One region of the Streptomyces sp. NPDC029466 genome, then DNA from elsewhere that is predicted to be linked to it. Evidence: riboswitches for the same ligand, from Rfam matches in the RefSeq annotation. Region 1 holds a riboswitch; the other holds the start of a gene.
The links. Region 1 has a riboswitch for cyclic di-AMP ahead of ACZ4XD_RS11280 (M23 family metallopeptidase). Riboswitches for the same ligand answer to the same signal wherever they lie in the genome.
Positions count from the first base shown of each region.

Region 1 (3,201 bases):
AATCGGCATACCAAATGCAGGATCGCGGCATGGCAATTGCAGGCCCGGATCGAATAACGCACCGCCGCGCGCCACGGCTGCCGAATTCGCGCCTCTTTGTATACGGGGCGATTGTTAAGGGCGGACGCGTGCCGTGTTGACGGGTCGTTTCGGATCCCTCACCTCGGGGGCGGCGGGACGACGCAGCCGGTAGACGGGGAGCGAGCGCTCGACATGAGCCGCCATCAGGGCGCGCGCCCGTTCCGCGTCCCCCCGGGCCACCGCGTCCAGCACCGCGCCGTGTTCGTCCCAGGACTCGCTTACCCGGGACGGCAGTTCCACCGTGTACATCCACTCGATCTTGCGCCGCAGCTGGGTCAGCAGCGCCGTCAGGCTGGGGCTGCCGACCGCCTGGGCGAGCGTTTCGTGGAACCAGCCGTCCAGTTGGCGCAGATCCGCCAGGTTGCCGTGACGGGCTCGCTCGCGGCCGAGGCGTACCAGGCCGCGGAGCACCTTGAGGTGGGCCGGGCTGCGGCGGGCGGCCGCGCGGGCGGCGCCCAGCGGCTCCAACAGGGCCCGGATGTCCAGGAGGTCGGCGGCTTCCTGCTCGGTGGGTTCGGCGACGCAGGCACCCGCGTGGTGGCGGGTGGTGACGAAGCCCTCGGACTGAAGGGTGCGCAGCGCTTCGCGCACCGGCACTCTGGAGACGCCGTAACGGGCCGCCAGGATCTCCTCGATCAGCCGGCTCCCCGGCGCCAGCGCACCGGAGACAATGTCGTCGCGAATCGCCGTGCACACCGCATGCGCGGAAATATGGCCTCGCATCTTCCGTGCCTCCGCCGTAATCCCCTGGAAACGCCGCCGGTCGGCGGCTTTTCCGTGACTCTATTCGACTGGCACGGCTTTTCCGACGGCGTCCGGTTATTCATGGATAATTTTTGGCCGGAAGTCGCGGCCATCAGCGCAACTCGTGCGCGCGCACCGCACCCCGGATACGCCGAAGCCCCGGCCGGGGGACCGGGGCTCCGAAGGACGCTCGGCGTGTGGCGCCGGGCCAGTAGGGGCGCGGCACCGACGCGGCGCGGGATCAGACGTTGACGCCGTGCCCGCGCAGGTAGGCGACCGGGTCGATGTCCGAGCCGTAGTCGGCGCCGGTGCGGGCCTCGAAGTGCAGGTGCGGGCCGGTGACGTTGCCGGTGGCGCCGGAGAGGCCGATCTGCTGGCCCGGGGTGACCTGCTGGCCGACCGAGACTCCGAGCGACGACAGGTGGCCGTACTGGGTGTACGTGCCGTCGTTCATCTTGATCACGATGTTGTTGCCGTACGAGCCGCCCCAGCCGGCCTCGACGACGGTGCCCGAGCCGACCGCGTGGACGCTGGTGCCGGAGGCGGCGTGGAAGTCGATGCCGGTGTGGCTGCCGGAGGACCACAGGCCACTGGAGGCCTTGTAGGAGGTGGAGACGTAGGAGTCGGAAATCGGGGCGACAAAGGCGTTGAGGCGCTTGCGCTCCGCGTCACGGGCGGCGCGCACCTTGGCCTCGTGGGCGGCCTTGGCTTTCTTCTTCGCCGCCTCGGCACGCCGCTTGGCCTCGTCGGCCTGCTTCTTGGCGACGGCCTCGGCCTTCGCCCTCGCCGCGGCGATCTCCGCGTCGGCCTGCTGCGCGTCGGCCTGGGCCTCGACCCGGCTGGCGAGCTCGTCCCCCAGCACGACGGCCTGCTGGAGTCCGGTGTCGTGCGGGCGTGCCTCGTCCGTCGCGGCCAGCGCCGGCGAGGCCACGGAAGCGACCACACCACCGGCCGCGAGGGTGGCTATGCCGGCGATGTTGCGGCCCGTCTTGACGGGACGGCTCGTGCGACGGTGCTTCCCGGTGGCACGGATGAACGCCATGTGCTGGCTTGTCCTTTCCCTCCTTCTCGCCTACCGGGTTAGCTGACGGGTTCGGAGCAGGAAGGTCTCCTACGGACTCCTCGGAGAGGAGCCCGATTCACCCCAAGGGACATGTGGGTCCCCGGCTCCCCTGGCTCGCGCCGTACGGGGACTCGGCGATGGCTGCCCGGTGCCACTGTTGTGGCGGACTTGTGACGAACAGCCGGACTGACGCTAAACGGGGCAACTTTCAATCGGCAAACAGATCAGCTTTTTTGTGCGGGATGCCACAAGAACCGGGGCACCAGCCGCGATAAACCGGACATACGGCGGCTCCCGTGGCCGATAAGTGCCACGGGAGCCGCATGTCGATATATGACCTTCCGTCACACCGGCGGGACTAGCCGCTGACGACGGTCACCTCTCCGATGCCCAGCGCCTTGACCGGTTCGGCGATCTGTGCCGCATCGCCCACCAGGACCGTCACCAGCCGGTCCACGGGGAAGGCGTTGACCGCCGCCGCGGTCGCCTCGACCGTGCCGGTCTCCGCGAGGCGGGCGTACAGCTGCGCCTGGAAGTCGTCCGGCAGCTGCTGCTCCACCTGGTCGGCGAGGGTGCCCGCGACGGCCGCCGCGGTCTCGTACTTCAGCGGCGCGACCCCGACGAGGTTCTGCACGGCGACATCCCGCTCCTCGTCCGTCAGCCCCTCTGCCGCGAGGGTGCGCAGCACCTTCCACAGGTCCTCGAGCGCCGGGCCGGTGGAGCCGGTGTCCACCGAGCCGCTGATGGCGAGCAGCGCGGCGCCCGTGGAGCCCTCCGGGGAGCTGGGGGCGGTGGAGCGCAGGACCTGGCCGAAGGCCCGCACCCCGTAGGTGTAGCCCTTCTCCTCCCGCAGCACGCGGTCCAGACGGGAGGTGAGGGTGCCGCCCAGGCAGTACGTGCCGAGGACCTGCGCGGGCCACACCCGGTCGTGCCGGTCGGCACCGATACGGCCGATGAGCAGCTGCGTCTGGACGGCCCCGGGGCGGTCCACGATCACCACCCGGCCGGTGTCGTCGGCGATGATCGGCGCGGCCGTCAGCGGCTCGGCCGTGGAGCCGGTCCAGGCGCCGAGAGTGCCGGCGAGCGCCGCGTCGAGGTCGACGCCGGTGAGGTCACCGACCACTACGGCGGTGGCCGTGGCGGGCCGTACATGGGCGTCGTAGAAGGCACGGACGGCCGCGGCGTCGATCCGCGCGACGGTCTCCTCGGTGCCCTGCCGGGGCCGCGACATGCGGGCGGTGGCCGGGAACAGCTCCTTGGACAGCGACATCGCGGCACGGCGGGCCGGGTTGGCGAGCTCGTGCGGAATCTCG
Region 1 covers NZ_JBVHZH010000010.1:116,816-120,016, reverse strand. Annotated here, with positions in the region: gene ACZ4XD_RS11285 (GntR family transcriptional regulator) at 115-804, opposite strand; gene ACZ4XD_RS11280 (M23 family metallopeptidase) at 1,067-1,867, opposite strand; cyclic di-AMP (ydaO/yuaA leader) riboswitch at 1,880-2,035, opposite strand; gene ACZ4XD_RS11275 (M16 family metallopeptidase) at 2,247-3,201, opposite strand, start outside.

Region 2 (3,201 bases), on a different contig from region 1:
GTAGTGGGTGTAGTAGAGGTCGATGTAGTCGGTGCGCAGACGGGTCAGGGAGGCGTCGACCGCGGACTTGATGGTGGCGGGGGACAGGCCCTTGTAGCCGGGGAGGGCGCCGACCTTGGTGGCGATGACGACCTCGGAGCGGTTGCCGCGGGAGGCCAGCCAGTTGCCGAGGACGGTCTCGGATTCGCCGCCCTCGTTGCCGGGGACCCAGTACGAGTAGGCGTCGGCGGTGTCGATGAAGTTGCCGCCGCCCGCCACATACGCGTCGAGCACGGCGAAGGAGGTGGCTTCGTCGGCAGTCCAGCCGAAGACATTGCCCCCGAGGGACAGCGGGGAGACGGAGAGCGAGCCGAGGGGCTTGCGGGTGCTGCGGGCGCCTGGGGTGCTGTGTGTCGCGGTCATACATTGGTGCAGCGCGGGGGGAAGAGGAGTTATTCCTTCCTCATCCCCCCGCGGCCGACAACTCCCCTGAAAACCTTACGGGTTGAGGGGGCGGTTCAGGCTTCGATGCCCTACGTCACACACTGAGCCCATGCTCACGCAGCCACGGCATCGGGTCGATCGGGTCGCCGGCGTCGGGACGTACCTCCAGGTGGAGGTGGGGGCCGGTGACGTTGCCGGTGGCGCCGACGCGGCCGATGACGTCGCCGGTGTTGACCTTGCCGGAGGTCTTCACCATCGAGGACAGGTGGCAGAACCAGAGTTCGGTGCCGTCGTCGAGGGTGAGGACGATGCGGTAGCCGTACGAGCCGGCCCAGCCGGCCTGGGTGATGGTGCCGGAGTGCACCGCCTTGACGGGGGTACCGGTCGGCGCGGCGAAGTCCTGTCCGGTGTGGTCGGCGGCCCAGCGGTCACCGGCCTGGCCGAAGCTGGCGGTGAGCGTGTAGGAGGACACGGGGGCGATGAAGCTCTTCGCCAGTTCGGCGAGGCGCTCGGCCTCCGCCTTTCGTCGGGCCGCTTCCTCCGCCTCGCGCTTGGCCTCCATCTCGGCCGCCTTCTTGGCTGCTGCGGCCTTTTCGGCCGACTTCTGGTGGGCGGCGGCTTCCGTCGCGGCCTGCTGGACAGCGGCCTTTTCGGCGGCTTCGCGGGCCTCCTGCTCGGCGCTGCCCTGCTGCGCGTCGGCCTGCTGGAGGATGCGGCTGCGCAGCGCCTCACCGGCGCCCGCGGCGTTACCGGTGTCCGCGCCCGTCCCCGTGGAAGCGACAGCGGCCGCGCCGTCGGCGGGGGCCGAGGCGGCGTCGGTGGCCGCGGAGTCCTCGTCGGATATCAGGTCGCCGATGCCGGGCAGCTCCTTGGCGTCCGGCAGCTTCTCGGAGAGGTCGTCGGCCATGCCGCCGATGTCGGGCATCGAGATCGGCACCGGCGGACGGTCCTCGGCCGAGGCCATTCCGCCCGCGCCGACCGCCGCGATGACTCCGACACCCAGGACGGTGCCGCTGCGGGCGAATCCGCCGCCGCGCTGCTTGGCGACGCGGTGCTTGCCTCGCACGGAACGGGTGGATTCCTCGGTGGGATTCCATTCCTCCCACGGTCCGTCGCCGCCATCGACACCGGGGCCGGCGAAGGCACCTCGGTCATCGAGCTCGTAGGCGGTCGGGTGCTCGGGGGTAGGCCTGTTGGACGCCACGGGGGCGCACTCCTTTCCTTCCTTCTCGCCTACCGGGTTAGCTGACGGGTTCGGAGCAGGAAGGTCTCCTACGGACGCCCGCTGGCGGAGGGCGTCCGATTCACCCCAAGGAAGTGGTTCCCCGGTTCCCTTGGTGCAGTTCGAAGTGCTTGGGGGTGCGTGAAAAGCGCGTGCGGGATTCGGCGTCGGCGCGCGGTGCCGCCTCGGGCGACGGCTGGGACGACCGCGCTGCGTTATCGGACAGTAATAGAGACGGCGACCGAATTCCAAGCGTTCCCACGAATCCGTATGCGCTCCGCACAAGCTGCCGCGCGGCCTTTTCGGCCAGCAGGGCAGCAATCCGGGCGAGTTGCCCGCCATCCCTAAACGATCTCGGGTGGATTGTGTGCCAGTCGTTATGCGCAGGGGTGCCCCTCAGCTACGGAGGGTGAGAGCAGTAACGTCGGATCATGGTCGTCAACGTCGGGAACACCGGGAACGCCGGACGGGCTGCCGGTATCGCGTGGGGAGTGGCGGAGCGGTACCGGGAGTTCTCCTGGCGGGAGGCGCGCGGCCGGTCGGACGCGCACGAGGAGCTGAGCGCGCGGATCAGCCAGGACCCGGAGTTCTGCGATCTGCTGTCCGGCTCGCTGCCCGCCGGCAACAAACAGCAGCCGAACCTCCTGCTCGCCGCCGTCCGCTATCTCGACGGCCCGCACGCCGACATGGGCCCGCGCGGTGCGGCCGCGTACGGGCGCTGGCGCGAGTGGACGATCCGGCACTGGGACGAGGTGCGCGCGGTGATCATGCAGCGCGCCACCCAGACCAACGAACCGGCCCGCTGCGCCACCCTGCTGCCGCTGCTCGCCCGTCTGCCGCAGCCGCTGGCGCTGCTGGAGGCCGGCACGTCCGCGGGGCTGTGTCTGCACCCCGACCGCTATCGCTACCGGTACGAGGCCGCAGGCGGGGACGGGCCGCGCCGCCGGGCCGAGCTGGGGGCGCCGGAGAGCCCGCTGGTGTTCACCTGCCGTACGGGAGGGGCGGCCGACGAGCTGCCCGAACGGCTGCCGCGGATCGTCTGGCGGGCCGGCATCGACCTCGACCCGCTCGACCCGGTCGACGAACCGGACGATCTGCGCTGGCTCCAGGCGCTCGTATGGCCGGGTGACGGGGAGCGTGCGGCACGGCTGTCCGCGGCCGTCGACGCGGTGCGGCCGGCGCCGCGGCCGCGGATGGTGCGCGGCGACCTGCTCGACGAGCTGCCCGCGCTCGCCGCCGAGGCACCGCCCGAGGCGACGCTGGTCATCTTCCACAGCGCCGTGCTGCCCTATCTCCCGCCCGCCCGCCGCGAGGAGTTCGTCCGTCTCGTACGGTCGCTGCTCGCCGGGCGGCCCGGCGGCGGCCACTGGATCTCCAACGAGCACCACTCCGTGCTGCCGTGGATCACCGACTCCGCACCCCACTCACCCCGCCCGGACGACGCCCTGCACCTGACCCTCGCGCTCGACGGCCGCCCGGTCGCGCTCACCGGCCCGCACGGCCAGAGCCTGCACAGCCTCTCCGGCGCGAGCGGCGCGACGGGGCGCTGAGCGGGG
Region 2 covers NZ_JBVHZH010000004.1:269,939-273,139, reverse strand. Annotated here, with positions in the region: gene ACZ4XD_RS06490 (aldo/keto reductase) at 1-402, opposite strand, end outside; gene ACZ4XD_RS06485 (M23 family metallopeptidase) at 518-1,627, opposite strand; cyclic di-AMP (ydaO/yuaA leader) riboswitch at 1,639-1,793, opposite strand; gene ACZ4XD_RS06480 (DUF2332 domain-containing protein) at 2,077-3,195, shown strand.
Region 2: it holds a riboswitch for cyclic di-AMP, as region 1 does, so the genes downstream of both, ACZ4XD_RS06485 (M23 family metallopeptidase) here and ACZ4XD_RS11280 (M23 family metallopeptidase) in region 1, are expected to answer to the same signal.